Regions from separate parts of the Phreatobacter sp. GW821-FHT04C01 genome, predicted to be linked through region 2. Evidence: riboswitches for the same ligand, from Rfam matches in the RefSeq annotation. Region 2 holds a riboswitch; the other holds the start of a gene.
The links. A riboswitch is a leader RNA that binds a small molecule or an ion and turns the genes downstream of it on or off. The one in region 2 is predicted to bind glycine.
Positions count from the first base shown of each region.

Region 1: linked by a shared signal. The riboswitch ahead of AC07WJ_RS06740 (D-amino acid dehydrogenase) and the one ahead of gcvT (glycine cleavage system aminomethyltransferase GcvT) in region 2 are both predicted to bind glycine.

Region 1 is NZ_JBWKTP010000001.1:1,456,184-1,471,602, forward strand. Features, by position in the region: gene AC07WJ_RS06720 (ABC transporter permease) at 1-253, opposite strand, end outside; gene AC07WJ_RS06725 (ABC transporter substrate-binding protein) at 256-1,881, opposite strand; gene AC07WJ_RS06730 (SDR family oxidoreductase) at 2,209-2,976, shown strand; gene AC07WJ_RS06735 (L-idonate 5-dehydrogenase) at 3,030-4,061, shown strand; glycine riboswitch at 4,113-4,210, shown strand; gene AC07WJ_RS06740 (D-amino acid dehydrogenase) at 4,344-5,609, shown strand; gene AC07WJ_RS06745 (LysR family transcriptional regulator) at 5,741-6,649, opposite strand; gene AC07WJ_RS06750 (acyclic terpene utilization AtuA family protein) at 6,797-8,134, shown strand; gene AC07WJ_RS06755 (AtuA-related protein) at 8,131-8,487, shown strand; gene AC07WJ_RS06760 (ABC transporter substrate-binding protein) at 8,538-10,115, shown strand; gene AC07WJ_RS06765 (serine hydrolase domain-containing protein) at 10,112-11,266, shown strand; gene AC07WJ_RS06770 (ABC transporter substrate-binding protein) at 11,692-13,293, shown strand; gene AC07WJ_RS06775 (ABC transporter permease) at 13,374-14,309, shown strand; gene AC07WJ_RS06780 (ABC transporter permease) at 14,320-15,141, shown strand; gene AC07WJ_RS06785 (ABC transporter ATP-binding protein) at 15,138-15,419, shown strand, end outside.
Region 2 is NZ_JBWKTP010000010.1:106,864-122,282, reverse strand. Features, by position in the region: gene gcvPB (aminomethyl-transferring glycine dehydrogenase subunit GcvPB) at 1-261, opposite strand, end outside; gene AC07WJ_RS29695 (hypothetical protein) at 275-580, opposite strand; gene gcvPA (aminomethyl-transferring glycine dehydrogenase subunit GcvPA) at 577-1,935, opposite strand; gene AC07WJ_RS29685 (OsmC family protein) at 1,952-2,431, opposite strand; gene gcvH (glycine cleavage system protein GcvH) at 2,443-2,820, opposite strand; gene gcvT (glycine cleavage system aminomethyltransferase GcvT) at 2,894-4,039, opposite strand; glycine riboswitch at 4,109-4,236, opposite strand; glycine riboswitch at 4,237-4,342, opposite strand; gene AC07WJ_RS29670 (hypothetical protein) at 4,488-5,153, opposite strand; gene AC07WJ_RS29665 (pyridoxal phosphate-dependent aminotransferase) at 5,347-6,525, shown strand; gene AC07WJ_RS29660 (sensor histidine kinase) at 6,693-7,970, shown strand; gene AC07WJ_RS29655 (response regulator transcription factor) at 7,974-8,600, shown strand; gene AC07WJ_RS29650 ((2Fe-2S)-binding protein) at 8,751-9,206, shown strand; gene AC07WJ_RS29645 (xanthine dehydrogenase family protein molybdopterin-binding subunit) at 9,212-11,461, shown strand; gene AC07WJ_RS29640 (serine hydrolase domain-containing protein) at 11,739-13,124, opposite strand; gene cobT (nicotinate-nucleotide--dimethylbenzimidazole phosphoribosyltransferase) at 13,286-14,320, opposite strand; gene AC07WJ_RS29630 (adenosylcobinamide-GDP ribazoletransferase) at 14,450-15,232, shown strand; gene AC07WJ_RS29625 (DUF1289 domain-containing protein) at 15,251-15,419, shown strand, end outside.

The DNA.
Region 1 (15,419 bases), on a different contig from region 2:
CGAGATTGCCGGTGGCGACGTCGCCGAGATAGCGCAGCAGCTGCTCGGGGATCGGCCGGTCGAGGCCCATGGCGCGCCTGAGGTCGTCGATCTCCTGCTGGCCGGCATTCGGCCCGGAGGCGAAGAAGGTCGCGGGATCGCCGGGCAGCACCCGCATCAGGAGGAAGGTGAGCACGACAACGCCGAGCAGCGCCGGCAGGGAGGCGAACAGCCTCCGCGCCACGCGCCGCCCGATGCTTCGAAAGGCTGCCATGCTCAGGCGCGCCTGAGGTCGCGATAGTCGACCTGGCGGTGGAACCAATAGGTGAAACCGTCGATGCCGGGCGCCATGACGGCATCCTGATTGGGCTGCCACAACATCAGGCTCGGCGCGTCTTGGCCGAGGATGGTGATCATGCGCTTGCAGGCGCTGGCATATTTGCCAGGGTCGGTCTCGAAGCGGGCGGCCTGGACGAGGTCGTCGAGCTCGGTGTTCTTGAAGCTGCTGAAATTCCAGCGATGCCGGCCGCTGAAATAGGTGCGGAAGAAATAGTCGGTGGCGGGCAGCCAGGCCGTGCCGGATTCGGCAAAGAACGGCAGGCGCCGCTCGACCTGCATGGTGGTGAACTGGGCGTCCGGCAGCTTCTGGATGGTCACCTCGATGCCGATCTTGGCCAGCGCCTCCTTGATCAGCGCCGCCATCGGTTCGGCAACCGCGGCCGCGCCCGCCCCGAAGGAGAAGGACGTCGCGAAGCCACCGGCCATGCCGGCCTCGGCCATCAAGGCCTTGGCGCGGGCAAGGTCGGTGCGCAGCGGCAGCGCCTGGGGAAAGCTGGCGTCGGGCGCTTCGGTCCAGCTCGCACCGAACAGCTGGCGTCCGCGGGCGAACAGGGCCGCCTTGAACATGTCGTCATAAGGCAGGGCGGCGGCGACCGCCTGCCGCACCTTGACGTTGTCGAAGGGCGCCGTGCTGGTGTTGAAGATGATAGCGTTGAAGCCGTTGGTCTGCGGGATCGAGACGAGCTTGACCTTGCCGCGCTCCTGCAGGCCGGCCACGTCGCTCGCCTGCAAGTCGATGGCGAGGTCGGCATCGCCGCGCTCGATCAGGTTCGCCCGGGTCGCCGGCTCCGGGACGGTCTGGACGATCAGGCGGCGGAAGAATGGCAGCTTGCCGTCGGCGCCGCCCTTCCAGGCCTCGTTGCGCTTCAGCGTCGTCTGTTGCCCGGGACGGTGCGATTCGACGGTATAGGCACCCCCTGCCGCGGTGTTGTCCTTGAGCCAGGCCTGCGCCCAGACGTCGTCGGCGGTCGCGTTCTTCTTGACCAGCTGACTGTTCATCATCGGCGACAAGGGAATGCAGAGATTGGCCAGGGCCAGACGGTCCGGCTTGTCGAGCAGCACTTCGACGGTGCGTTCGCCGGCGATGCGGAACTGGTCCGGCTTGGTCAGCGAGCCGCTGGCGATCTGCGCCGCGCTCAGCGATTTCGCCGAAACGGCCCGGTCGAGCGACCATTTCACGTCTTCGGCGGTGACCGGTGAGCCGTCGTGCCAGGTGGCGCCCTGGCGCAGATGGAAGGTCAGCGTGCGGCCATCGGCCGAGCGGTCGATCCGCTCGGCCAGCTCGCCGCGGATATTGTCGAAGTCGAAGGTCCAGACGCCATCGACCTGCTTGCGGCCGAACGAGGCCAGCCGGTCGTAGATGTTCATCGCCAGGCCGAAGACCTCGCGCGTGCCGCCGGGCGCGGTGGCATCGAGCGTGTTGATGGTGCCGGCCATGACGTGGCGCAGGGTCTCGGCGCGCGATTGCGCCTCGGCTGCGCCCGGCACGGCGGTGGCGCCCAAAGCGCCTCCCATGGCGGCCCCGAGAACGGTCTTGAGCCCCTGTCGACGCGTCAGTTTCATGGTCGGATACCCCTGGATCATCGCCCACGGCCTTGGGTGCCGTGGTGTCGTTGTTCTGGCCCATCCGACCGCACTCGGAGGCCGCAACGGAAGGTCCAGAATCGGCCCAAAGACCTGAGCCAGATCAACCGGCCGGACAGGGCCCCAGGCGGAGGCCGCGGCGGGCCGCGATCGCGAGCGGCCTCGGACGGCCGAATTCGCGCGGAGCGCATGACCGGCGCGCAGCTCTTTCATCTCGATTCCGCGCACGTCCCGCGTATCGGGCGGCGGGTGATCGAGACTATGCTCGGGCGGTGAGCCGAGGGCGCGCGCCACAAGGGGGACATCATGGCATTCGAACTGTTCGACCTGAGCGGCAAGCGGGCGCTGGTCACCGGCTCTTCCCAGGGGATCGGGCTGGCGATCGCGCGGGGCCTTGCCGAGCACGGCGCGGAGGTCGTGCTCAACGGCCGCGACGGCGGCAAGCTGGAGGCCGCGGCGGCGAGCCTCGCGACGGCCGGCCATCGCGTCTCGATCGCCGGTTTCGACGTGACGGTGGCCGAAGCGGTCAGGCAGGGCGTCGCTGCGATCGAGCACGACGCCGGCCCCATCGACATTCTCGTCAACAATGCCGGCATGCAGTTCCGCGCGCCGCTCGAGGACTTTCCGGCCGAACGCTGGGAGCAATTGCTCAGCACCAATATTTCGAGCGTGTTCTATGTCGGCCAGGCGGTCGCCCGGCACATGATCGCGCGCGGCAGCGGCAAGATCATCAATATCGCGTCGGTGCAGAGCGAGCTGGCGCGGCCCGGCATCGCGCCCTACACGGCGACCAAGGGCGCGGTGAAGAACCTGACGCGCGGCATGTGCGCCGACTGGGCCAGACATGGCCTCCAGGTCAATGCCATCGCGCCCGGCTATTTCAAGACCCCGCTGAACCAGGCGCTGGTCGACAATCCGGAATTCTCGGCCTGGCTCGAAAAGCGGACGCCCGCGGCGCGCTGGGGCAATGTCGACGAACTGATCGCCGCGGCCGTCTTTCTCGCCGGCAAGGGCTCGTCCTTCGTCAACGGCCATACGCTTTACGTCGATGGCGGCATCACGACCTGCCTCTAGGGCCGCGCCGCCGCCATGTCCTTCAGTCGTGCCCTTCGCCCGGGAGTGAAATGATGAAAGCCGTGGTCATTCATGCCGCACATGATCTCCGGGTCGAGGAGCGGCCGTCCGAGGTTGCCGGGCCGGGCCAGGTCGAGGTGGCGATCGAGGCCGGCGGCATCTGCGGCTCCGACCTGCACTACTACCATCATGGCGGCTTCGGCACGGTCCGGGTGCGCGAGCCGATGATCCTCGGCCATGAGGTCGCGGGAACCATCAAGGCGCTGGGCGAGGGTGTCTCGGGCCTGGCGATCGGCGACCGGGTGGCGGTCTCGCCGAGCCGGCCCTGCAATGCCTGCGACTATTGCCTGAGGGGCCAGCAGAACCACTGCCTGAACATGCGCTTCTACGGCAGCGCCATGCCGATGCCGCATATCCAGGGCGCCTTTCGCCAGCGGCTGGCGGCGGAAGCCTGGCAATGCCACAAGGTCGCCGACGGCGTATCGGCCAACGAGGCGGCTTTCGCCGAGCCCTTCGCGGTGACCTTGCATGCGGTCAACCGGGCGGGATCGCTGCTCGGCAAGCGCGTGCTGGTGACCGGTTCGGGGCCGATCGGCGCCCTGGCGGTCATTGCCGCGCGCGCCCATGGCGCGGTCGAGATCGTCGCGACCGATGTGATGGACGCGGTTCTCGCGACGGCGCGCCGGGTCGGCGCCGACCGGACCATCAATGTGGCGAACCAGGGCGCGGAGCTCGACGCCTATTCCGCCAACAAGGGCTATTTCGACGTGCAATTCGAGGCGTCGGGCAATGAGCGGGCGGTGCGCTCGGGGCTCGAGGTGCTGAAGCCCCGGGGGGTGCTGGTCCAGCTCGGCCTCGGCGGCGACGTCGCGATCCCGCAGAACCTGGTGGTGGCCAAGGAAATCGAGATGCGCGGCACGTTCCGGTTTCACGAGGAGTTCGGCCTGGCGGTCGACCTGATCAACCGGCGCAAGGTGGACGTGAAGCCGCTCTTGTCCGGCGTCTACGGATTGGACGAGGCGGTGACGGCTTTCGAGGCGGCGGGCGATCGCAGCCGATCGATGAAGGTCCAGCTCAGCTTCTGATGACCGCCTTCCCAGTCCTGGCTTGACAGGCCGCGCGGGAAGGCGGATGAGCAGGTCAACGCGGAAGAGATCCTCCTGTCACGCGACAGGAGGGCGCCGACGGAGCAACCGCCCCGGAAACTCTCAGGCAAAAAGACCGCGTTCGATTTTGGACTCTGAAAAGTGGAGCCTCATGCTCCCGCCGACGGTGTAAGTTGCCGCTCAGTCCGTGAGCGCCAATGATGCTCTCAGGCCAATGACAGAGGGGGCGTTCGAACCCGCGATGCGCGGGAAGGAGCGCCTATGTCGTCAGTCCAAGAGCCGCATGTCGCCGTGATCGGCGCGGGCATTACCGGCATCACCACCGCCTATAACCTGGCCAAGCGCGGCTGCCGCGTGACCGTGTTCGACCGGCATCCCTATGCCGCGATGGAGACCTCGTTCGCCAATGGCGGCCAGCTCTCGGCCTCCAATGCCGAGGTCTGGAACAGCTGGGCGACCGTGCTCAAGGGCCTGAAATGGATGTTCACGCCCGGCGCACCGTTGCTGGTGAACCCGACGCCGTCCTGGCACAAGCTGTCCTGGATGGCCGAATTCGTCGCGGCGATCCCGAAATATGAGGAAAATACCGTCACGACGGCCCGCCTTGCCGTCGAGGCCCGGGCCCATCTCACCCGCATGGCCGCGGAAGAGGGCATCGATTTCGACTGCGAGACCCGCGGCATCCTGCATTTCTATCACAGCAAAGCCGATTTCGAGGCCGCCGCACGGGTCTCGAAACTGCTGGCCAAAGGCGGCCTCGAACGGCGCGCGGTGACGCCGGAGGAAATCCGGTCGATCGAACCGGCGCTCAAGGGCACCTTCCACGGCGGCTTCTACACGCCATCCGATTTCACCGGCGACATTCACAAGTTCACCAATGGCCTGGCGCGCGCCTGCGAGCGGCTCGGCGTCACCATGCGGCTGGCGACCGAGGTGACCCATGTCGCCGCGACCGATGTCGCGGTGAGGATCAGCAGCCGCTCGGTCGAACCTTCGACGGACGAGACCAGGGCGCCGGTCAGGATCGACCGCTTCGACCAGGTGGTCGTCTGCGGCGGCGTGATGTCGCGCGATCTCGGCCGGCAGGTCGGCGACCGGGTCAATGTCTATCCGGTCAAGGGCTATTCGATCACCGTGAACCTGCCCGACAAGGCGGACCAGGACGCGGCGCCCTGGACCAGCCTGCTCGACGACAAGGCCAAGATCGTCACCAGCCGGCTGGGCGCGACCCGCTTCCGGGTCGCCGGGACCGCCGAATTCAACGGCGCCAACAAGGATATCCGGGCCGAACGCATCGATCCGCTGATCGCCTGGTGCCGCGCCCATTTCCCGGGCATCAACACCCGCCAGGTGGTGCCCTGGGCCGGGCTCAGGCCGATGATGCCGGACATGCTGCCGCGGGTCATGCGCGGGCGGAACCCGCGCGTGCTCTACAATACCGGCCATGGTCATCTCGGCTGGACCTTGTCGGCGGCGACCGCCGACGCGATCGGCGCGCTCGCCGTCTCGCGCAGCAACGCGGCCTGACGCCCCCGGGGGCAGAGGCCAGGAGGCGCGCGCAAAAGTGCCTCCTGGGTTTCGGAACGGGCCGGTGGTCGGTGGCCGAGCATCCGGCGCCGGCGCACCGATCACGGCGGCTGCGCGATGCGCCCGGCGCCCTATGTCGCGACGATGTCCTTGGCCGCGGCCTCGATGCAGTCGAGGAAGATCCGGGCGGCCGGCGGCAGCGACCGTCCGGCGCGCGTGATGATGCCGATCTGGCGGCGGACCACCGGCGCGCGTAGCGGCCGGAACACCAGGCTGGACACCGACATCAGCGGCAAGGCCAGCCGCGGCATGGCCGAGATGCCCAAGCCCCGGTCGATGAGGTGGCCGGCGGTGCCCAGGAAGCTGCATTCATAGTGGGGCGCGACGACCAGGCCGGTCTGCAGGAAGGCCGCATTGGTCATGGCGCGGACGCTGCTCGCCGGCGCCATGGCGACGAAGGGTCGCTCGGCGAAAACGCTCCAAGGCGGCTGGCGCATGCGGGCGAGCGGGTCGTCGCGGCGACAGACGAGCCCGAAGGCCTCGTCGGCCAGCGGCCGGTAGTGCAGCTTGCCGTTGGGCAAGGGCTGAACCGTCAGGCCGATCTCGGCATGGCCTTCGACCACGGCGTCGACCACGTTTTCCGACAGGCCGTCGCGGATCAGCACCTCGACATCGCCCTGCAAGCCCTTGAGCGTGGCGATGGCGCTGGGCAGCAGCACCGCCGCGATCGAGGGCAGGGCGGCGACCGTGATCCGTCCGCGCCGGCCGGCGATATAGAGCGCCAGTTCGCCGAAGGCACCCTCGAACTCGGCCAGCAGGCGCTCGGCGATCGGCCGCAGCTCCACCCCGGCCGGGGTCAGGGCGACATTGCGGGTGTCGCGATCGAACAGCCGGGTGCCGAGCGCCTCCTCGGTCAGCCGGATGGTCCGGCTCAGCGCCGGCTGGGACACGGCAAGGCGGCGCGCGGCCTCGCTGAAGCTGCCGTTCTCGGCAACCCGCAGGAAACAGTTGAGCTGCTGGGGCGTGACATTGATCCGCATTGTGGATCAATCTATCCGGAAATTGTCTTTGTTGAATAGGTGGGCCGGCCGTAGCGTTCGGGCCGGCCTCGAATGGCAGCGCTTCCGCTCCGCCAGGCGTCCGGTGATCGCTATCGTGTCAACCCGACGACTTTCATGTTGCCCCCGATGAAGACGCTCCGGATCGGCGCCGGCGCCGGCTATTCCGGCGACCGGATCGAACCCGCAGTCGAACTGGCCGAAAAGGGCGATCTCGACTTTCTGGTCTTCGAGTGCCTGGCCGAGCGGACCATCGCGCTCGCCCAGCAGGCGCGCAGCCTCGATCCCGAGGCCGGCTACGACCCGCTGCTCGCCGACCGGTTGCGCGCCGTGCTGCCGGCATGCGCCGCCCGCGGCACGACGATCATCACCAATATGGGCGCAGCCAATCCGGCGGCCGCGGCGCGCAAAGCCGTGGCTGTCGCCCGGCAGCTGGGCCTGGCCGGCCTGAAGATCGCGGCGGTCAGCGGCGACGACGTGACGGACATGGTAAGGCATGCTGACCTCGCCTTCATCGATCGGGCCGGCCGAACCGCGGACCTCGGAAACACGCTGATCTCGGCCAATGCCTATCTCGGCGCCGGCCCCATCGTGCAGGCGCTTGCCGGCGGCGCCGACATCGTCATCGCCGGGCGCATCAGCGACCCCGCCATGTTCCTGGCGCCGCTGATCCATCGTTTCGGCTGGGCGGACGGCGACTGGGTCCGCCTCGGCAAGGGCACGCTCGTCGGCCATCTCCTGGAATGTGCCGGCCAGGTCACCGGTGGCTATTTCGCCGATCCCGGCCGCAAGGACGTCGCCGGCCTCGCGCGCCTCGGCTTTCCGCTGGCCGAGGTGACCGAGGACGGCGATGCCGTGATCACCAAGGTCGCGGGTTCGGGTGGCCAGGTGACGCTCGGCACCTGCAAGGAGCAATTGCTCTACGAGGTCCACGACCCCGCCCGCTATCTCCAGCCCGACGTGGTCGCCGACTTCACCGGTGTCCGGCTCGAGGCGGTGGGTGCCGACCGCGTCGCGGTGCGGGGCGGTAGCGGTACGGCGCGGACCGGACAGCTCAAGGTCTCGGTCGGCTATCGCGACGGCTTCATCGGCGAGGGCCAGATTTCCTATGCCGGCGCCGGTGCCTTCGAGCGGGCAGCGCTCGCCCGCGCGATCGTCGAGCAGCGGTTCGAACTGACCGGGCTTGCCGCTGAGGAATGGCGCCTCGATCTCATGGGCGTCGACGCGGTGCATCGGGGCGCGGCGAGCGGCCGCCGCAACGACAGCGAAGTCAGGCTGCGCGTCGCCGGGCGGGTGGCGTCGCAGGCTGACGCGACACGCATCGGCAACGAGGTGGAGACGCTCTACACCAATGGTCCGGCCGGCGGCGGCGGGGTCAGCAAATCGGTGCGCGAGGTCGTCGCCATCGCATCCGTCCTGATCCCGGAGGACATTGTGCGGCCCCAGATCGAATGGCACGTGGCATGAGGATATTGCGCGATCTCGCCCATGCCCGCAGCGGCGACAAGGGCAATATCTCGAACATCGCGGTCTTCGCCCATGACGAGGCGGACTATCCGTTCCTGGCGCTCCACGTCACGGCGGCGCGGGTCAAGGCCCATTTTTCCGACATCGTCCACGGTCCGGTCGAGCGCTACGAACTGCCGGGCCTTCAGGCGCTGAACTTCGTGCTTCACGGCGCCCTTGGCGGCGGCGTCACGCGATCCCTGTCGCTCGACGCCCATGGCAAGTCGCTCTCCTCGTCGCTGCTCGACATGGAGCTTCCGGACGACATGGAGCTTCCGGACGAGGCACCAGGCGCGCTCCAGCGCGCGCCGTGAACCGGCTGGAGCCAGGACCGATCTCACTTTTTCGACGAGGCAGCAGAACGATGAAACGACGACAGTTCCTGGCCGGCGCGGCCGCGCTTCTCGCGGCGCCGGGTGTTGCCCGCGCACAGGGCGCCTCGGTGCTGAAATTCGCGCCGCAGGCCGATCTCGCCATTCTCGATCCGATCACCAGCGTCGGTTATGTCACGCGCAACCACGCGCTCATGGTTTTCGATACGCTTTACGGGGCGGACGCGAACAACCGCGCCCATCCGCAGATGGTGGCGGGGCACCTGGTCGAACGCGACGGGCTGCAATGGACGCTGACGCTCAGGCAGGGCCTGCGCTTCCACGACGGGTCGCCGGTGCTGGCCCGCGATGCCGTGGCCAGCCTGCAGCGCTGGGCCAAGCGCGACAATGTCGGCCAGGTGCTGTTCGCCGCGACCGACGAACTGGCCGCGGTGTCGGACCAGGTGTTGCGGTTCCGGTTGAAGCGGCCCTTTCCGTTCCTGCCCGACGCGCTCGGCAAATATGGCACCAATACCGCCGTCATCATGCCGGAGCGCCTGGCTGCGACCGATCCCTCGGTCCAGGTCACCGAAATGGTCGGCAGCGGACCCTATCGTTTCGTCGCCAATGAGCGGGTGCCGGGCGACCGGGCGGTCTATGAGCGCTTCACCGGCTATGTGCCCCGGCCCGATGGGGTGACCAGCGGCCTGTCCGGGCCGAAACACGCCCATTTCGACCGGGTCGAATGGCTGACCTTGCCTGATGTCGCGACCGCCGCCGCGGCGCTGCAGACCGGCCAGATCGACTGGTGGGAACAGCCGAGCCCCGACTATTGGGGCCTGCTCGCCCGCCACCGTGCCATCAAGGTGGAGGTCATCGACCCCTTCGGCTCGGCCGGCGTGATCCGCTTCAACTTCCTGCAATCGCCGACCAACAATCCGCTGCTGCGCCGCGCGGCGCTCGCCGGGATCAGCCAGGCCGAGGTGATGACCGCGGTCGTCGGCGAGGACCGGACCAACTGGAAGGATCATGTCGGCTATTTCCTGCCGGGCACGCCAATGGCGAGCCAGGCCGGATTGGAGGCGCTGAAGGAGCCGCCCGACCGCGACGCCGCGCGGCGCATGCTCAAGGCCTCCGGTTACGATGGCGAGCCGCTGGTCTTCATCGTTCCGGCCGACGTCGCCTCGATCAAGGCCCAGGGCGAGGTGGTGACCGACGCCCTTAAGCAGATCGGCATGAATATCGACATGCAGGTGATGGACTGGGGCACGCTGCTGGCACGGGCCAACAACCGGCAGGCACCCGACAAGGGCGGCTGGCATATTGTCGGCACCTTCACCGCCGGCGTCGGGCTGCTCAATCCCTCCGCCAACAATTTCCTGCGCGGCAGCGGCCAGTCGGCCATTTTCGGCTGGTCGGACATTCCGCGCCTGGAGGAATTGCGCACCGCCTGGTTCCAGGCGCCCGACGAGGCGGCGCAAGCCGCCATCTGCCGCGAGATCCAGACGGTCGCCTTTGAGACCGTGCCCTATGCGCCGACCGGGCTCTACACCCAGCAGACCGCCTATCGGCGCAGCCTGACCGACGTTCAGAAGGGCATGCCGCTGTTCTACGGAGTGCGCCGCGCATGAGCGACATCATCGCGCTGCCGCGGCAGCATGTTCCCGCCGGCGAGGACTTCCTCCTGCTCTCGCCGACCCAGCAGGCCTATGCCTATCGCAATGTCGACCGCATGTTCGCCACCCGCGCCATCCGGCGCGGCGAGCAGGTCATGGAATTGCGGCGCGGCCGGGAGATCGCGCCGCGCTACCGCTCCGAGGGACAGGAGCGCGGCCTCGACGACTATATCGACCGCGCCCATGTCGCCGGGCTGCTGGTCATCAAGGGCGACGAGATCGTGCTCGAACGCTACGCCCTCGGCCTGGAGGAGGCCGGCCGCTGGTCGTCCATGTCGATGGTCAAGTCGCTGACCTCGACCCTGGTCGGCGCGGCGCTGAAAGACGGGGCGATCGGCAGTCTCGACGACGCGGTCTCGCGTTACCTGCCGGGCTTGCGCGGCTGCGCCTATGACGCGGTCACCATTCGCCAGTTGATCACCATGTCGTCGGGCGTCGCGTGGAGCGAGGTCTATACCGATCGCAATTCCGACGTGAACCGCTACAGCAAGTCGCTCGGCGACAAGGTGCCGGGCGGCGTGCTGGCGCTGATGCGCGGCCTGAAGGCGGGGCATCCGCCGGGCAGCACGTTCAACTACAATACCGGCGACACCTATTTGCTCGGCAGCCTGGTCTCGGCGGCCACCGGCATGACGCTCGCCGATTACATGTCGCGAACCGTCTGGGCTCGCCTCGGCATGGAATATGAGGCCTTCTACACGCTGGAATCGGAGGGCGGCCAGGAGATCGGCGGCAGCCGCGCCGGCATGGCGCTGCGCGATTTCGGGCGCTTCGGCCTGTTCCTGCTGCAGGACGGCGTGGTCGGCGGCGCGCGGGTGCTTCCCGCCGATTGGGTCGCGGAGGCCGGCCGCGCCAGCTTCGCGCTGGACCCGGCGCTGAACTCCTACGGCGCCGTCGGTTATGGCTATAGCTGGTGGATCGACCCGGACGGATCCATGGTGGCCGTCGGCTTCGCCGGCCAGTCCCTCTATATCAACCGGCAGCGCAAGGTGATCATCGTCACCTTGTCCTGCCATCCGCAGCCGCCCTTTTCGGCGGCCTATACGGTCGACCTTCAGGCGGAGCGGCAAAGCTTCAAGGACGGCGTGCTGGCCGAGCTCGTCTGAACGCGGGCCGAGTGCGCGGATGGGACGGCGACGCACCACGCCGTGGCCCGGAGACGGCTGGGCCGGCACATCGTCCTGCCCGGGTCTGTCCGGGCACCCACGGCGTATTTGCACCAAGACCGGCCGGTCGCCACGGTCCGACGACGCCCCTGTATTGCCGAGCACCGCGTCGCGGCCTCTGAGGGCAGGCGAACGCCTCGGCGCGGCCGCTTCATGCGGCAAGCCGCCGGCGGCCCCGGAAGTTCGCTCATTGCATAGGGGATTGCCCCGAAATGAGTGTCGCAATTTTAGGTACAGGCTCTAGGCTACCCCCCAACAAGAAGCTCGTCCGGACCGAAGCAAACAATGCTCGTGGCCGAACGCTCCGGACCGGACCACCGGCCCTGGAGGAATGACACCAGGGACCACGGGGAGGAACGACAGTGCTGAGGAAAGTGATTATCGCGACGGCGCTAGCCGCCGTCATGGGGGCGGCCGGCGTCCTGGCCGGCGCCGCCGAGGCGCAGACGCCGCGCCGGGGCGGCACGATCCGCTTCACCGCGCCTTATGGCTCCAGCTTCGCCAGCCTCGACATCCACACCACCAACCGCTCGCAGGATGAGATCTGGGCGCGCGCGATCCACCGCACGCTCTATAGCTGGGACGCGAGCAACAACAAGCCGGTGCTCGAGCTCGCCAGGGAGGTCACGGTCTCCGGCGACGGCCTGGTGCATACGTTCAAGCTGCGCGACGACGCCTATTTCCACAATGGCCGGCGGATGACGGCGGACGACATCATCTGGACCTATACCCGCCTGATGGATGGGTCGAAGGCCTATCCGGGCGCGCGCTTCGCCCGCCTGATCAAGGGTGCGATCGATGTCGAGAAGGGCCAGGCGCGGGAGATTTCCGGCCTGCGCAAGATCGACGACTTCACGCTCGAGATGACGCTGACCGAAAAGATCGAGCCCGGGTTCAATTTCTACCAGGCGACGACGTCGATCTATCCGGTCGGCGAGGGCAGCAGCGAGGCCTTCGCCGCGCGCCCGATCGGTCTCGGCCCCTATAAGTTCGTCGAATATGTGCCGGGATCGCGCATCGTCGGCGAGCGCTGGGACCGGTTCTACAAAGCCGGCAGGCCTTATGCCGACCGGGTGGTGATTTCGATCATGGGCGAAGCGGCGGCCCGCGACGTCGCCTTCCGCAGCCGCGAGATCGACGCCTCCATCCTCGGCGCGGCGCAATATGTCGCCTACCGGGCCGATCCCCAGCTGTCGAAGGGGCTGCTCGAAGTGCCCGAGGTGTTTACCCGGGTGATCGGCATGAACCCGACGTTCAAGCCCTTTGCCGATGCGCGCGTGCGCCGGGCGGTCGGCTATGCCATCGACGCCGAACTGGTCATCAAGCGCCTGCTCAGGGACAAGGCCTTCCGGGCCACCAGCTGGCTGCCGATCTCGTCGCCGGCCTATGACCCCAATCTGACGCCTTATGCCTTCGACACGGCCAGGGCCAAGCAGCTGCTCGCCGAGGCAGGCTATCCGAACGGCATCGATTTCGAGATCACGGCGACCGCCAACGAGAGCTGGGGCATCCCGGTCGTCGAGGCGATCATCCCGATGCTCCAGCGGGCCGGCATCCGGGTCACCATCAAGCCGGTGGAATCGACCGTGCTCGCCGAGGCCGTCCGCAGCGGACAGTTCCAGGCCTTCATGTATTCGATGGTCTCGGGGCCGGATCCGGCAACGGCGCTGCGCTGCTTCCACTCGGCGACGCCGCAGTCGGCCTGCAACTACACCCAGTACAAGAACCCCGCCTTCGACGCGCTGCTCGAAGAGGCCGGCCGGACCGACGATCCGGCCAAGCGGAACGACCTCCTGCGCAGGGCCAATGCCATCCTCTACGAGGAAGCGCCGATGTGGTGGTTCAACTACAACAAGGCGGTGATGGCCTACCAGCCCTGGGTCAGGGGCCTGCAGCCGAACGCCACCGAGCTCGCGGTCCAGAACTTCGAGGACATCTGGATCGACGAAAGCTCGCCGGCCCGCTAGGCCGCGACCGGGCCAGCCTTGCGTGACCTGTGGTTCTGGCGCTCCGGACATGGTTCCGGGGCGCCCGGGTGGAGCCTCCCATGCTGAATTTCATCCTCCGGCGCCTGGTCCAGGCGGTGCCGATCATCCTGGCCGTGGCGGCCCTGATCTTCCTGTTGTTCAGCGTGATCCCCGGCACCTTCGCGTCGAGCCTGGGTGACGACGGCCGCAACGTCGTCGACGCCGAGGTCATGGCGCGCATGAACAAGGAGCTCGGGCTCAACGATCCCGTCTATGTCCGCTTCGGCCACTATGTGGCCAAGCTCGCCCAGCTCGATCTCGGCACCTCGTTCCGCACCCGGCAATCGGTGACCTCGATGCTGGCGGCCAGGCTCTGGCCGACCGCGCAGCTGACCTTCGCCGCCATGGTCTTCGCCATCGTCTTCGGCGTCAGCCTGGGCTTCATCGCCGCCTTGCGGCCGGGCAGCTGGATCGACAGCGTCTCGATGATCGGTGCCGTTTCAGGTCTGTCGCTGCCCAAGTTCTGGCTCGGCCTGCTGCTGATGTATCTGTTCGCCCTGCAATTGGGATGGTTTCCGAGTTTCGGCTACGGCAATGGCGGGCTGTCCCACCTGATCCTGCCGGCGGTGACGCTCGGCGTCGCGCCGCTGGCCTTGCTCGCCCGCACCACGCGGGCCGCGGTGCTCGAGATCATGAATGCCGATTTCGTCCGTACCGCCCGCTCCAAGGGCATGAGCGAGCGGCGCGTGGTGCAATGGCACCTGGCGCGTAATGCGCTGGTCATCGTGCTCACCACGATCGGGCTGCAGTTCGGCTCGGTGATCGGCCAGGCCGTGGTCGTCGAGAAGCTGTTCGCCTGGCCGGGGCTGGGATCGCTGCTGGTCGACAGCGTGACCTTGCGCGACATCCCGGTCGTGCAAGGCACGATCCTGTTCATCGTCCTCTTGTTCCTGCTGATCAACACGCTCGTGGACGTTCTCTGCGCCATGATCGATCCGCGCATCAAATATACCTGAGGGCGGCACCATGAAGCTGAACGCCAATCTCATCATCGGCGGCATCGCCCTGATCATCGTGGTGGTCGCCGGGCTTTTCGCGCCCTGGCTCGCCCATACCGATCCGGTGCTCGACGCCAACCTGATGAATGCCGAGCTGCCGCCGGGCAGGGAGTTCTGGTTCGGCACCGACGCGCAGGGCCGCGACATCTACAGCCGGGTTCTCTACGGCGCCCAGATCTCGCTCACCGTCGGCATCGTCTCGCAGCTGATCAATACGGTGATCGGCGTGGCGCTCGGTGTTTCTGCCGGCTATTGGGGCGGCTGGTGGGACGATTTCGTCAGCGGCCTGACCAATATGATGTTGTCGATCCCCTCGCTGATCTTCGCGCTCGCCATCATGGCGATCCTCAATCCAGGGCTGACCAGCCTGCTGATCGCGCTCGGCCTGACCAACTGGTCGTTCACCTGCCGGCTCGCCCGCGCCTCGACCCTGTCGCTGAAGAGCCAGGGTTATGTCCAGGCGGCGAAGACGCTGGGCTATAGCGATGCGCGCATCATGCTGACCCAGCTCCTGCCCAATATGCTCGGCCCGATCATCGTGATCGGCACGCTCGGCATCGGCGGCGCGGTGCTGGCCGAAGCGACGCTGTCCTTTCTCGGCCTCGGCATCCGGCCGCCATTCCCGAGCTGGGGCAGCATGCTGTCGGATGCGCGCGACCAGATCACCACGGCGCCGTGGATCTCGATCTTCCCGGGGCTCGCCATCTTCGTCACGGTGCTCGGCCTGAACCTGCTCGGCGACGGCCTGCGCGATATTCTCGACCCTCAGTCGCGGAGCCGGCGGTCATGACCGACCATGCGCTGCTCGAGGTCGAGAACCTCAGGATCGATCTGAGCGTCGGTCACCGCAGGTTCCCGGCCGTCCAGGACGTCTCGTTCAGCATCGGACGCGGCGAGACTTTCGGCCTGGTCGGCGAGTCCGGCTGCGGCAAGAGCATTACCAGCCTGGCGCTGATGGGATTGCTGAAGGCGCCGCTGAGCATTGGCGGCGGCAGCATCCGTTTCAACGGCCGCGAGATCCGGGACCTGTCCGCGGCCGAGGCGCGCAAGCTGCGCGGCGATCGCATC
Region 2 (15,419 bases):
CTTCTGGCTGAGCCGGACATAGTGGCGCAGCGTTTCCGGCTCGGACAGACCGACCAGGCCAATGTCCCCCTCGCGGGCGAGCTCGCCGAGACGCGACCTGGCCTGTTTCGGCGCCGGCAGGTCGACGCCCGTCGTCTCGGCGCGGCCGATCTCGAACAGCAGCGGCTCCTCGATCTCCAGGCCGTAATTGCCGGTGAAGGTCGGGTGGGATTGGGTGGTGGTGTCGCCGGCGGCGGTGGGGCGGCCCTGACGGTTCATCATGATCTCGCGTCCTTCAATTCGACGGCCGGATGGAATTCGCGCGGCATGGGTGCCAGCGCATCTGGTAGCCCTGCTCGCCTCGGCGGCCGTAGCACCAGTTCAGTTCGGCGAGGCGCTGGCCATAACCCTGGCGCCGGTCGCAGGCGAAGCGCGTTGCCGGGGCATCGCCGCTGCCACCGCGGCAAAGCGTGTTGGCTTCGGTCCACAGCTTGATGAGGCTGCGCGCGTCACCGCGCTGATCAGCCAAAGCCCCGCTCGCAAAACCGAGGCACAGGATGGATGCCGCGGTGGCCGCGGCGGCGTTCGTTGAAACCATCACGCCAGCGCCTCCGCCAGCGCCGCGACGAAGGCCGCGCGGTCCTCGTCGGTGTTCACTTCGGTATTGGCGACGATGATCAGGTCCTTCTCGGCCCTGTCGGTCGGCCAAAGCCGGGAGGCCGGCACACCGGCCAGCACACCCTTCTTGGCCATCGCCTCGACGACCTTGGCCGCGTCGCCGGCGACACGGACCGTGAACTCGTTGAAGAAGCTCTTGTTGAGCACTTCGACGCCCTTCACGCCATCAAGACGGTCGGCGAGATCGCAGGCATTGGCGTGATTGACGGCGGCGAGCCGCTTCAGCCCGGCCTCGCCCAAGAGCGTCATGTGAATGGTGAAGGCGAGACACATCAGGCCGGAATTGGTGCAGATGTTGGACGTCGCCTTCTCGCGGCGGATGTGCTGCTCGCGGGTCGACAGGGTCAGCACGAAGCCGCGCCGTCCCTCGGCATCGACGGTCTCGCCGCACAGGCGGCCGGGCATCTGCCTGATATATTTGGACTTGGCGGCGAACAGCCCGACATAGGGCCCACCGAAATTGAGACCGACACCGATCGACTGGCCCTCGGCCACCACGATGTCCGCGCCCATGGCGCCGGGCGAGGTAAGCGCGCCCAGCGACACCACCTCGGTGACCACGGCGATCAGCAGCGCACCGGCCGCCTGGGCCTTTTCGGCGATGGCCTTCAGGTCGTGCAGATTGCCGAAGACGTCGGGGGTCTGAATGACCACGCAGGAGGTCTCGGCGTCGATGGCGGCCGCCACCGCCTTCAGGTCGGCACCGGCATCCGCGGCATTGGCCGGCAGGGCGACGATCGTGTCGGAAGCCATGCGCGACACGGTCTCGATCACGTCGCGGTAATGCGGGTGCAGGTTGCCGGCCAGCACCGCCTTGTTGCGGCGGGTGACGCGGTGGGCCATCAAGACGGCTTCGGCGGCGCCCGTCGAGCCATCATACATCGAGGCATTGGCCACTTCCATGCCGGTGAGCAGCGCCACCTGGGTCTGGAACTCGAACAGATATTGCAGCGTGCCCTGGGCGATTTCCGGCTGGTAGGGCGTATAGCTGGTCAGGAATTCCGAGCGCTGGATCAGGTGATCGACGCTCGCCGGCACATGGTGCTTGTAGGCACCGGCGCCGACGAAGAAAGGTCCGGCGGAAGCCGGCACGTTCTTGGCGGCGAGTGCGCCCATGATCCGCTCGACCTCGATCTCGCCCTTGGTCGTCGGCAGATCGGCCAAGCCGGTCATCAGCTTGCCCTTGGGAACATTGGCGAAGAGGTCGTCGACCGAAGCGACGCCGATCTTGGCGAGCATGTCGGCACGGTCGTCTGGTGTCAGCGGCAGGTAGCGCATGAGGCTCAAGTCCAGTTCAGGCGAGGATCGGGTCGGAGGCCTCGATCACGATCTCGGCGAGCACCGAATTCGCGAGGAAGCATTCCTCATGGGAGCGATGATGCAGGTGGTCGATATCGGCACGATCAGGCAGCTTGTCGCCGGAGAAGGTCACGGCCGGACGCAAGGTGACGGCGGAGACGAACAGCTTGCCCTTGGCGTTCTTGGTCATCACGCCCTCGGCCCTGTCGTCATAACTGTCGACACGGAAGCCCTGGGCCGCGGCAAAGGACAGGAAGAACAGCATGTGGCAGGACGACAGGGCCGCGACCAGCGCCTCCTCCGGATCGACCGCATCCAGCTTGGAATAAGGCGGGCGCACGCTCGACGGTGCCGATGAGGCCGGCACCGTCACGCCACCGTCGAAACGCCAGAGATGGCCGCGCGAATAGCGGTTGTCGGTGAAGACGGCGCCATCACGGGTCCAGCTGACATCGGCGGTGTAGGAATGCGCCACGGCGCGCGCCCTCAGGAAATCGAGGCGACGAAGGCCTGGTAGGCGGCCTCGTCCATCAGCTCGTCGAGCTCGCCGGGATTGGCGATCTTCAGCTTGACGAACCAGCCTTTGCCGGCGGGATCCTCGTTGACCGTGCCGGGCGCGCCCTCGAGTTCGGCATTGACCGCAATCACCTCGCCGCCGACCGGCGCATAGATGTCGGAGGCCGCCTTGACGCTTTCGACCACGGCGGCGCCGTCACCCTTGGCGACCTTGCGGCCGAGCTCGGGCAGCTCGACGAAAACGACGTCGCCGAGCTGCTGCTGGGCATAGTCGGAAATGCCGATGGTGCCAGTGTCACCCTCGACGCTGATATATTCATGGTCCTTGGTGTAGCGGATATTGGCCATGGCGAGCTCCTCTGAAACCTTGTTGTGAGGCACGTTCCCGATCGGGGCCGGATCCGGCCCGATCTCGAAAATGCTATCCGCGGAAATAGCGATGCGGCGCGAAGGGCATGGTCACCACCTTGGCCGGCAGGTCCTTGCCGCGCACCTCCAGCAGCACCGGCGTGCCCGGCTCGGCGAAGCGGCTGTTGACATAGCCCATGGCGACCGGACCGTTGACGCTGGGGCCAAAGCCGCCCGAGGTCACCGTGCCGATGGCCGCTCCGTCGGCGGCCTTGATCGTGGCGCCTTCGCGCGCCGGCGCGCGGCCGTCGGGCAGGATGCCGACCCGCCGGCGCGACGGGCCCTCGGCAAGCTCCTTCTGGATCCGCGCGGCGCCGGGGAAACCGCCCTCGACGCGGCGGCGCTTCTGGATCGACCAGTTGAGACCGGCCTCGACCGGCGAGGTTCCGGTGTCGATGTCATGGCCGTAGAGGCAAAGGCCGGCTTCCAGCCGCAGGCTGTCGCGCGCACCGAGCCCGATCGGCTTGACCCGTGCGTCGGACAGGAGCTTGCGCCAGATCGCCGGCGCATCCTTGGCCTCGATGCACAGCTCGAAGCCGTCCTCGCCGGTATAACCGGAGCGCGAGGCATGGACGAACATGCCGTCGAGCTTGGTCTCGACGAAGGTCATGAACGGGGTCGCGGCGATGCCGGGGATCAACACGTCGAGGACATCGGCGGCCTTCGGGCCCTGCAGCGCGATCAGCGCCAGGCTCGCATCCGGCTTCAAGGTCACGCCCGCGGGCAGGCGCGGTGCGATATGGGCGAAGTCCTGGTCCTTGCAGCCGGCATTGACCACCAGATAGGCCCAGCCCTCGTGACCGGCATAGGCCGAGCGGGTGATCATCAGGTCGTCGAGAATGCCGCCATCCTCGGCGGTCAGCTGGCTGTAGCGCTGCTGGCCCGGCTTCAGGTTGAGGATATCGGCGGGCACCAGGGCCTCGATCGCCTTGGCGGTCGCCTCCCAGGTCGGGCCGACCACGAAGGCCTGGCCCATATGGCTGACGTCGAACAGGCCGGCCTCGCTGCGCGTCCAATTGTGCTCGGTCAGCACGCCGGTCGGATATTGCACCGGCATGTCGTAGCCGGCGAAGGGCACCATCTTGGCGCCTGCCTCGACATGCAGCTGATGAAGCGGGGTCTTGTGCAGCGGCCCGGAAAGGGGATCGGCCATGGTCATCCTGCATCGGCGCGTGAGCAGGCCCGGGGCAAGCCCCGAACACACTCGAAACGCGGGCTTGTCGCCCGCTCGCGCCCCTCTGTCGCAGGACCTGAGAGATTCACCGGGGCCCAAAGGGCCAGGGTCCTGACCGGGACCCTATCGGCTTACTCCGTCGGTGGGCCGCGTTTGGACGCGCGGCCGCTTTCCAGAATGCCAATCCCCCGGCGGTCCTTTTTGCCTGAGAGGTTCCGGGGCCGTTGCTCCTTCGGCGCCGGGAGATCTCGCATTTAAAGACCACCCGGACTCTCCCGCCGGGCTCATATGGCACGTCTCCCGAATGACGGCATCAAGCGGCGAAGTCAAGGCGAGCTTGTGGGCAACGGCGCCCGGAAAGGACGCGGCCGCCGACCAGGCCAGCAGGAAAACCTGCCGCGAGCCCGATGGTTCGTGCCGGATCGGCCCCGGATCAGCGCGCCTGGCGCGCCTGGCGGCCCCGTCCCCGCTGTTGCGGCTGCGCCATCGTGTCGAAACCGACAAAGATGACATAGGTCTGCAGTTCCTCCGGCTGCGGCAGCGGGAAGGTCACCTGATCCTCGATCTGGGTGAAGGCGACATTCGGCGAATTGGCCGGCACGTCGATCGGCACATTGTAGAGCCGGGTCCAGACCGACTGCGACAGGCCGCGCGTCACCGCCAGCCGGATCGGCAAGGTCAGGCGCGCATTGCCCTCGGCCTTCGGACCGGTCAGCACGCGTCCCTCGATACCGACCTTGACGATCATGGTCTGGCCCTCGATGCGGCATTCGCGGGCAAGATCCGTGATGGTCGCCTGGTAACGCAGCTCGGTCGGGCCCTCGCCGCCCTGACGCCAGACGTTGGAGCCGTCGCGCACCTCGATGCGGGGGCAGAGATTTTCCTGCAGCGTCTGCGGCCCGGCCGGCACGGGCTGGCCGAACAGCGCGTTGTGCACCGGCGAGCCGACACCTGGCGCCGGTTGGGCCGCCTGCTGGGCCTGGCTGCCGCCGAACAAATTGCCCGCACTGGTGCCGCAACCGGCGAGACCGGCGGAGAGGCCAGAGAGAAGCGCGACACGGGCCAAAGCCCGACCCGTCATACCGAATGTGCGCAGCACGCCATGATCCTTAAGAAGCCCTTGCGATCGGTGCTTATAGCAAAGGCTCTCGGGCGGAACCAAGGCCTGTGCGTGCCGCCATCGCAACCGCGGTTCATCGCCTTTGCTGATGGACTTTCGTCGCGAATTTCATGAGAAGGGCGACGGCCCGGGCGTTATGCTCGGGGCTTGTCCACCAGAGCACGCGCCCTCCATGTCGTCATCTCTTCTCGCCTCGCTCCGCCCCGAAGCCACGGGCGCGCCTGCCAGCGGCATTGTCGAACTGTCGAAATATGCCCGCACCGCCGGCGACGTGATCCAGTTGTGGGTCGGCGAGGGCGATATGCCGACACCCGCCTTCATTTGCGAAGCGGCGACGCGCTCCCTCGCCGCCGGCGAGACCACCTATACGTGGCAGCGCGGCATTCCTGAGCTGAGGCAGGCCATCGCGACCTATGCCTCCAATCTCTACGGCCGCGAGCTGCCGGCGGAGCGCTTCTTCGTTTGCGGCTCGGGCATGCAGGCGATCCAGATCGCCATGACCATGGTGGCCGGACAAGGCGACGAGGTGATCATCCCCTCGCCCACCTGGCCGAACGCGCCGGCGGCGGCCGGGCTGCGCGGCGCGGTTCCCGTGCTGGTCGAACTGACCCATGGCAATCGCGGCTGGCAAATGGACCTCGACCGGATCGCCGATGCGATCACGCCCCGGACCAAGGCCTTGTTCATCAACACGCCGTCGAACCCGACCGGCTGGACCGCCACGCGCGAGGAACTCGCCGCGATCCTGGCGCTCGCCCGCAAGCACGGCCTGTGGATCATCGCCGACGAAATCTATACTCGCTTCGTCTGGACCGGCGAGGCCAGGCGCGCGCCGTCGTTCCACGACGTGCGCGAGGATGGCGACCGGATCCTCTGGGTCAACACTTTCTCGAAGAACTGGGCGATGACCGGCTGGCGCATGGGCTGGGTCGAGGCGGATCCGGCGCTCGGCGACGTCATCGAGAACCTGATCCAATATTCGACATCGGGCTCGCCGCAGTTCATTCAGCGCGCCGGCGTCGCGGCGCTGGAGCGCGGCGAGAGCTTTGTCGAGCACCAGATCGCCAAGGCGCGCAAGGCCCGCGAGATCGTCTCGGCGGCGATCGAACAGACCGGCCGATGCCATTTCTCACGCCCCGACGGCGCCTTCTATCTGTTCTTCGGCGTCGAGGGGATGACCGATTCGATGGCCGGCGCGATGAAGCTCGTCGACCTCGCCAAGGTTGGCCTTGCCCCGGGCGCGGCCTTCGGCAGCGGCGGCGAAGGCCATTTGCGGCTGTGTTACCTGCGCTCACCGGAGCAGATCGAGATCGCCGCCGAACGTCTCGGCAAGGCGATCAAGCAGCTCTGATTGCGCGTCGGCACGGCCGCAAAAGCCTCACAACGCCAACAAATCCCACAAATTGAACGGCCAGCGGCAACAAAGCAGGCAGATTCATCCTTGCACTAGGGATTTGTCCGTAGCATCTTCTACGGAGGAGGCGTTCCGGCGGGTCCGCCCGGCCCCGCCGCCTCCGGATGGCCGTCTCGTGGCATGTCGCCCGGCCGGGACTCGGTGCATCGTCGATTTGGCGCATCGTCCTGAGGAGGACGCCCATCGAGCAGATCCTGAAAGCCTCGCTGACGGTCTCGGAAGCCCGCCTTTCCAGCGTGCTCGACATTGCCGTCGACGGCATCATCGTGATCGACGAAAGCGCGACGATCCTGGTCTTCAACAAGGCCTGCGAGACGCTGTTCGGCTGGACCGCGCCGGAAGCCATCGGCCGCGGCATTGCCATGATCATCGCGCCCGAGGAAGCGGCGGGCGGAGAAGCCACCGCGCGCGACGGAGCGATCGAGCAATATCTGGGCAGCGGCCGCGAAGTGCACGGCCGACACCGCGACGGCACGATCTTTCCGGTCGAGCTGTCGGTCGCCGAGGCCGGCACCCCGGATGGGCGCCAATTCATCGGCATCCTGCGCGACCTCAGGCCGCGCAAGGAGACCGAAGAGCGGCTCAACCAATTGCAGACCCAACTGCTGCACATGGCCCGCGTCTCGGCGATGGACGAAATGGGCGCGGCGCTCGCCCACGAATTGAACCAGCCGCTGACCGCCGTGATGCTCTACCTCCAGGCCGTCGGGCGAACCCACGCCAAGGCGGTCGACGCCCACAGCAATGGCGAGATCGCAGCGCATTTCGACGAGACCGTCCGGTCCATTCTCGACAAGGCGCTGCGCGAGGCCGAACGTGCCGGCAACATCATCCGGCGGATGCGCGACTTCGTCGAGAAGCGCGAACCGGAGCGGCACCTGGTGGATCTCAACCCGCTGGTCGAGGACGCGGTCGAATTGACCCTGCTCGGCTATCGGCCGGGAACACGGGTGGTGCGCAACCTGCGCGACCGGCTGCCGCCGGTGCTGGTCGACGCCGTGCAGATCCAGCAGATCGTGGTCAATCTGGTGCGCAATGCCCTGGAAGCCGTGCGCGGCGGCGACCATGCCCGCATCTGGATCGAGACCCAGGCCAAGGACGGCACGATCCGTTTTTCGGTGCGCGACAGCGGTCCGGGCGTGCCGGGCGACGCCCTGCCGAACCTGTTCAAGGCCTTCGCCAGTACGAAGAGAACCGGACTGGGTCTCGGCCTTGCGATTTCCCGCACGATCGCTCAAAACCATGGAGGGGACTTGACCGTCGACCCCGGAGGCAATGGGCGAGGCGCTTGCTTCTCGCTGGTTCTTCCGTCGGCGGCTCGGACGGTGCCGCCGCCAGGCGGGCCGGCCGCCGGGAACACCCCCCATGATGGGATGCGGTAAGCCATGGCGAATGCGCCCAAAGATATTTTCGTGGTCGATGACGATCCGGCGGTCCGCGACGCGCTGAGCGTCGTGCTGTCGATCGAGGGCTTCGCGGTGTCGGGCTTCGCCGACGGCGCCACATTCATCGCGGCGACGCGCGGCCAGACCCCGGCCTGCGTCATTCTCGACGTGCACATGCCCGGCCGGTCCGGCCTCGACATCCTGAAGGAACTCAACGCCCACCACTATCCGGCGCCGATCTTCATCATCTCGGGCCAGGGCGACATTCCCATGGCGGTCGACGCGATCAAGCACGGCGCCCTCGATTTCATCGAGAAGCCGTTCGATGCGGACACCGTGGTGTCGCGGGTGCGCGAAGCCATCGACACCACCGAACGCCGCGCCGCCGCCCCGTCGGCGGCGACCTTGCGGGCCAATTTCCCCGGCACCGATCTCTTGACGCCACGCGAGCGCGAGGTGCTGAGCCAGATCGCGGCAGGTGCCTCCAACAAGGAGGCGGGCCGCCATCTCGGCATCAGCCCGCGCACCATCGAGGTCCACCGGGCCCGCATCATGGAAAAGCTCGGCGCCAAGAATGCCGCCGACCTCGTACGCATCGTGCTGACCGAGGCGCGGGCAACCGCCTGACAAAGCGGATCTCGCCTCCCCCGCCAGGGCGAGGCGTGCTCCCCCGGCTGGGCCGCCGATCACGATTGCGTGTGGAATCGCCTTGGGCCGCCTGCCCGCCGTATCGTCGCGTTAGTTTGGAGCTGATCCAATCTCTCCGGCGAGGCCGCCATGCTGACGCTCGACATCAACGGTCGCTCCTTCCAGATCGATGCCGATCCGGACATGCCCCTGCTCTGGGCGATCCGTGACCATGCCGATCTGACCGGCACCAAGTTCGGCTGCGGCCAGGCGCTGTGCGGCGCCTGCACCGTGCATGTCGACGGCCAGGCGACCCGCTCCTGTTCCCTGGCCGCGGGCGACGCACAAGGCCGCAAGATCACCACCATCGAGGGCATCGAGGGCAAGGTCGCCGAGGCGGTCCAGGCCTCCTGGCGCAAGCTCGACGTCGTGCAATGCGGCTACTGTCAATCCGGCCAGATCATGAGCGCCATCGCGCTCCTGACGGAGAACAAGGCCCCCAGCGAAACCGATATCGAGCTGGCCATGGATGGCAATATCTGCCGATGCGGCACCTATGTGCGCATCAAGGCCGCCATCCAGGATGCCGCCCGGGCTTTGGCATGAGCAAGATGGGGCCCGAGACCATGACCATCGGCAACAGCACGACACACACGAAGACCCAATCGGTCCTCACCCCGGCCGCCGCGAAGCGCGCCTTCGCCGCCACCCGCCGGTCGTTTCTCGCCGGTGCCGGCGGCGCGCTGATCGTCGCCGCCCTGCTCGGCCCGGATGAGGCGGCCGCCGCCGAGGCGTGCCAGTTCAGCAATGTCCCGGCCAATCCCAATGCCTTCATCAAGATCGGCGCCGACAATACGGTGACCGTGCTGGTCAAGCACCTGGACATGGGCCAGGGCTGCGCCACCGGGCTGACCACCATCGTCGCCGACGAACTCGATGCCGACTGGAGCCAGATGCGAGCGGCCTTCGCGCCGGCCGATCACCGGCTCTACAACAATTTCGCCTTCGGTCCGGTCCAGGGCATTGGCGGCTCGACCTCGATCGCCAATTCCTGGACGCAGTTGCGCCTGGCCGGCGCGGCCGCCCGCCAGATGCTGGTCACCGCTGCCGCCGCCGACTGGAACGTCGCCGCGACCGAAATCAAGATCGAGCGCGGGGTGGTCCGCCACGGCACCCGCCAGGCGACATTCGGCGAGCTCGCGACCCGCGCCGCGACCATGGCGGTGCCGGCCAATCCGACACCGAAGGAGCCGCGGGACTGGGTGTTCATCGGCAAGGACAAATCGGTCGGCCGCATCGACACCATGGCCAAGACCTCCGGCCGCACTGTGTTCTCGCTCGACATGCGCCGTCCGGGCATGCTGACGGCGGTCGTTGCCCACGCGCCGAAATTCGGCGCCCGGCTCACGTCCTTCGACGCGACCGAAACACGCAAGGTGAAAGGCGTCGTCGACGTCGTGGAAATCCCGACCGGGGTCGCCGTGGTGGCGCGCGACACCTGGTCGGCGATCAAGGGCCGGCGGGCCTTGAAGACCACCTGGAATTTCGGCGCGGCCGAGACCCGCTCCTCCGACGAGATCATGGCCGGGTTCAAGCGGCTGGCGACGCAGACCGGCCTGACCGCCGGCCGGCGCGGCGATGCCGACAGGGCCCTCAGGGGCGCGATCCGGGTGATCGAGGCCGAATTCGAATTTCCCTATCTCGCCCATGCCGCGATGGAGCCGATGAACGGCACCATCGAACGGCGCGCCGACGGTGTCATCGAGGCCTGGGCCGGCTTCCAGATGCAGACGCTGGAACAGGCGACGATCGCGGCGATCTGCGGCGTGTCGTCGGCCCAGGTCCATCTCAACACGCTCTATGCCGGCGGCTCGTTCGGCCGGCGGGCCACGGCGGCCTGCGACTACGTCTCGGAAATGACCCATATCCTCAAGGCGACCGCTTTCCGCACGCCGATCCACCTGGTCTGGACCCGCGAGGACGACATGACCGGCGGCTTCTACCGGCCGATGGTCTATCACCGCGTCCGCGCCGGTCTGGACAGCCAGGGCCGTATCGCCGGCTGGGACCATCGCATCGTCGGCAAGTCGATCATGATCGGCACGCCGATGGAATCCATGCTGGTGGCCAATGGCGTCGACCGGACGACGGTCGAGGGCGCCAGCGACACGCGCTATTCGATCGACAGCCTGCATGTCACGGTCAGCAATGGCCGCGAGGGCGTGCCGGTGCTGTGGTGGCGCTCGGTCGGCCATACCCACACGGCGCAGGCGACCGAGGTGATGATCGACGAACTGGCGCGAGCCGCCGGCCAGGATCCCCTCGCCTATCGCCTGAGCTATCTCGACAAGGCGCCGCGCCATGCGGCCGTGCTGAAGCTTGCCGCCGACAAGGCCGGCTGGGGTCAGCCGATGGCGCCCGGCAAGGGGCGCGGCATCGCGGTCCACGAGAGCTTCAATACCCATGTCGCCATGGTCGCCGAGGTGACGGTGACGGGCACGGCGATCAAGGTCGACCGGATCGTCGCCGCCATCGATTGCGGCATCGCGGTCAATCCGGATGTCGTCCGCGCCCAGATCGAAGGCGCCGTCGGCTTTGCGCTGTCATCCGTGCTGCGCAACCGCATCACGCTGAAGGACGGCGAAGTCCAGGAGAAGAATTTCGACGGATTCGAGCCGACCCGCATGTCGGAAATGCCCAAGGTCGAGGTGCATGTCATGCCCTCGATGATGTGCCCGACCGGTGCCGGCGAACCCGGCGTGCCGGTCCTGGCGCCGGCCATCACCAATGCGGTGTCGGCGGCGACCGGCAAGCCGATGCGCTCGCTGCCGCTGGATCTGACCCAGACGGGTGGGGCCTAGGACCGCGGCGCGGTGATCATGACTGGCTGATTTTGAAGTAAACAAGTCGTGGATGGCCGGGACAAGCCCGGCCAAGACGAGAATTGTCCTTGGAGCGACGCGTACTGGATCGACCGGACGCAGGGCCGCCGCAGTCCAGCAGAGGATGAGGTCAACGCATCGTCTTGCCCGGGCTTGTCTCGGGCACCCACGACTTGTTTGGCCTAAAGTCAGCCCACGATAATCAATTGGGGCGCGCATCGTTGCATTATCCGCGACGCGCCCCTGCCAGGGCGCCTCAGGCGCCGTCCTTCGAGCCCCCCTGGTAACGTGCCACAAGCTCCTCGGCGAAAGCCGATTGGCTGACGAGGCGTGTGCCGCCGAGCCGGATTTCCGAGACCTCTCCTTGCCCGTCGCGCAAGCGTGCCACCGGCTCGCCCGGGCTGAAGAAGCCCGATGCGCGGATCACCTTGCCGGCATCGCGGCCGGAGATCTCGATCTCGCTCACCTCGGCCAAAGGCGGAGTGAGCGCCGCGGGCGACGCGAAGACCTTGCCGCCGATCGGCACGAGGTCGACCGCACCCCACAACATCCACCAGCGTCCCGCCCAATCGGCGAGTTTCTCATCGGGAGCGCCGCCCGCGTGGAACGCCTTCAGGATCTGGGCAATACCGTCGACCCAGAGCTGGGCCGGCCCGTCAATGGCATTGGTCAGCACCGATATCGCCAGGCCTTGCGCCGGGAAGACGGCGGTGCGGCTGAGCGTTCCGGGAAACGAGCCGGAATGGCCGAACCAGTCCCAGCCCTTGAGCGTGCCGGATATGGTGCCCAGCCCATAATATCGCTCCAGCGCCGATTCACTGTCCTGCCAATGGCGGCGTGTCATCTCACGCCGGCTGAGCGGCGACAGCAGGCCCGCTTCCGACATCGGCGAGAGCTGTGAGAAAAAGCGGACGAGATCGCCGGCGGTCGAGACGAAGCCGGTGGCGGAAGCGACGTCATTGGTCACGTTGTCGCCGGGAATGACCAGGCGGCGGCCAAGCGGAAGACGCGTGGAATGTCCGCGGGCGAGCGTCCCGCCGGCCATGAGGCCGATATCGGCGGAGGTCTCGGAGAGATCCGCCGACCGGACGATCTCGCGGGTGATCCAGGTGGTGTAGGGCTCGTCGGTCACCGCCTCGATGACGAGGCCGAGCAATCCATAGCCATGATTGGAATATTTGAAGCGCTCGGCGGCCCCATAGGGTGGTGCGAGGGTCAGGTCGGCCTTGAGCTCGGCCGTCGACAGGAAGGGCCTGTGATTGGTGAACTGGCCGGAATCCGCGCCGTCCCGGACCAAGCCGCCGCTGTGCGAGAGCAGCTGCTGGACCGTAACCGAAGCGATATCCGGGTGCAGCCCGGGCACAAAGCCGCCGACGGCATCGTCGAGGCGCAGAAGGCCCTGGTCCTTCAGCTTCAGGATACCGGCGGCCGTGAAGGTCTTCGAGTGGGATGCAACGCGGAAGCGATGGCGCGGCGTCAGCGCCTCGCCGGTGGAAAGATCGGCGACGCCGAAGGCCGCCTCCAGCACCACCTCACCCTGGTGCGCAACCGCGATGGCACAGCCGGGCTGGACGAAGTGCTGCAGCTGATAGTCGATCCAGCGCGGGACGTAGTCGAGCCCGGCCTTGAGCCATCCATCCATGAAACGGGCCTCTCCGATTGCCTTGTCGCACTCTGCTCAGGGCATGTTAGGTCATGGCCAGGCATCGGCGCACGCGGTTTCAGGTCGCGCGGCGCCCGACGCAGGGAAGACCTCCGGGAGGCGCACGGCAGGTTGCCGCCTCGCGCGTCGCGCCTGGAGTGTCAGCCCTTCCGGCTGACGCTTGCCTGTTCAAAGGTCGCCATGCCCGTGTGCACGGCGATGGCGTTCTTGACGATGCCGCAGGCAAGTGCCGCGCCCGAGGCTTCGCCGAGGCGCATGCCGAAATCGAACAGCGGCCGCTTGGCGATGCGCTCCAGCACGCGGCCGTGGGCCGGCTCTGCCGAACGATGCGCCGCCATGCAGTGATCGAGGCTCGACGGTTCGAGCGCATGCAGGATGGCCGCCGCCGCCGTCACCACATAGCCGTCCAGCAGCACCGGAATGCGCTGCAGCCTGGCCGCCAGAATGGCGCCGGCCAGCGCCGCGATGTCGCGGCCGCCGACCCGGCGCAGCACTTCGAGCGGATCCGCCAGGTGATCCCGGTTGCGCTGGACCGCGCGGCCCACCGCGTCAGCCTTGCGTTTCAGGCCCTCGCCGTCGACGCCCGTGCCGGGACCGACCCAATCCTCGGGCCGGCCGCCATAGAGCGCGTGATAGACCGCCGCCGCGACGGTGGTGTTGCCGATGCCCATCTCGCCGAGGCAAAGCAGATCGGTGCCGCCGGCGATCGCCTCCATGCCGAAGGCAATGGTCGCGGCGCAGCCCGGTTCGTCCATCGCATCGTCGGTGGTGATGTCGGGCGTGGGCACTTCGATGGCGAGATCGAACACTTTCAGGCCGATATCATTGGCGACGCAGAGCTGGTTGATGGCCGCGCCGCCGGCCGCAAAGTTCTCCAGCATCTGGCGGTTGACGCTGTCGGGAAAAGCCGAGACGCCTTGCTTTGTGACGCCATGGGCGGTCGCGAAGATCGCCACCAGCGGCCGGTCGATCCTGGGTTTCGGATTGGCGCTCCAGGCCGCCACCCATTCGACGATCTCCTCGAGCCGGCCAAGCGAACCCGCCGGCTTGGTCAGCTCGGCATCCCGCGCCCTCACGGCGGCGATCGCCGCGGCGTCGGCCTCCGGCAGGTGAGCCAGAAGATCCCTGATGTCGTCGAAGGGAAGGCCCGACGGATTGTGGGGCGGCAAGGCCATGGCATGGATCCCGGATTGGCAGGCGGCGGCGAACCGGCGGAGCGGTAGCAGGCTCTGCGTGTCCAAGACAAGCTGGCGAATGCGCCCATCTTTGCCTATGGCTTCGGCAACTTCGTCCAAGGCCAGCCCATGACCGATCCGAAACTCTGGCGCGACACCGTCCAGGCACTGCGCTTCTTCTCGCGCCTGCCACTGCCGGCGCTCCCCGGCGAGACCGATCCGCACGGCTTGCCCGACTTTGCCGAACTGGCCCGCGTGGTGCCGCTGGTGGGCTTGGTGCTCGGCGGCCTCACCGGCTTGGTGCTCTTGCCGGCGAGCCTGCTCTGGCCGCCCATGATCGCGGCATTGCTCTGTGTCGGCGCCGGCATCGTCATGACCGGCGCCTTTCACGAGGACGGGCTGGCCGATACTGCCGACAGCTTCGGCGGCATGACGGTCGAGCGCCGCCTCGACATCATGAAGGACAGCCGCATCGGCACGTTCGGGGCGGCGGCGCTGATCATCGGCCTGATGCTCAAGGCGACGACAATAGCCGGCCTGGTCACCGCCGCCGGCGCCGGCCGCACGGCACTGGCGCTGGCCGCTGCAGGCGCCGTCTCGCGCATGGCCGCCATGGCGCTTGCCGTGTATCTGCCCGCCGCCCGGCCCGACGGCGCGGCCTATGCCACCGGCACGCCTTCACCGGCAGCCTGGCAAGCCGGCTGCGTGACCGCGCTGGCGCTCAGCTGCCTGGCCTGGCCGGTCGCCGGCTTCTTCGGGACCATGCTCGGGCTCGGTGTCGTGGTCGTCGTGGCCGCCGGCGCGGTCCAATTCGCCCGCCGCCATGTCGGCGGGCAGACCGGCGACATCGCGGGTGCGACCCAGCAGTGCACGGAGATTGCCGTTCTGCTGGTATGGCTTATCTTTGCCTGAGCCATGCTGGAACCCGTGATGCGTGCATCCTCGATCGAGACGCCCTGTGTGCAGATCTGCGTGATCCACCCGACCGCGCGGATTTGCGAGGGCTGTGGCCGCACGCTCGCCGAAATCGGCGGCTGGATGTCCCTGAGCGCCGATCAGCGATGCCAGGTGATGGCGGCCCTGCCGGCCCGGTTGGCCC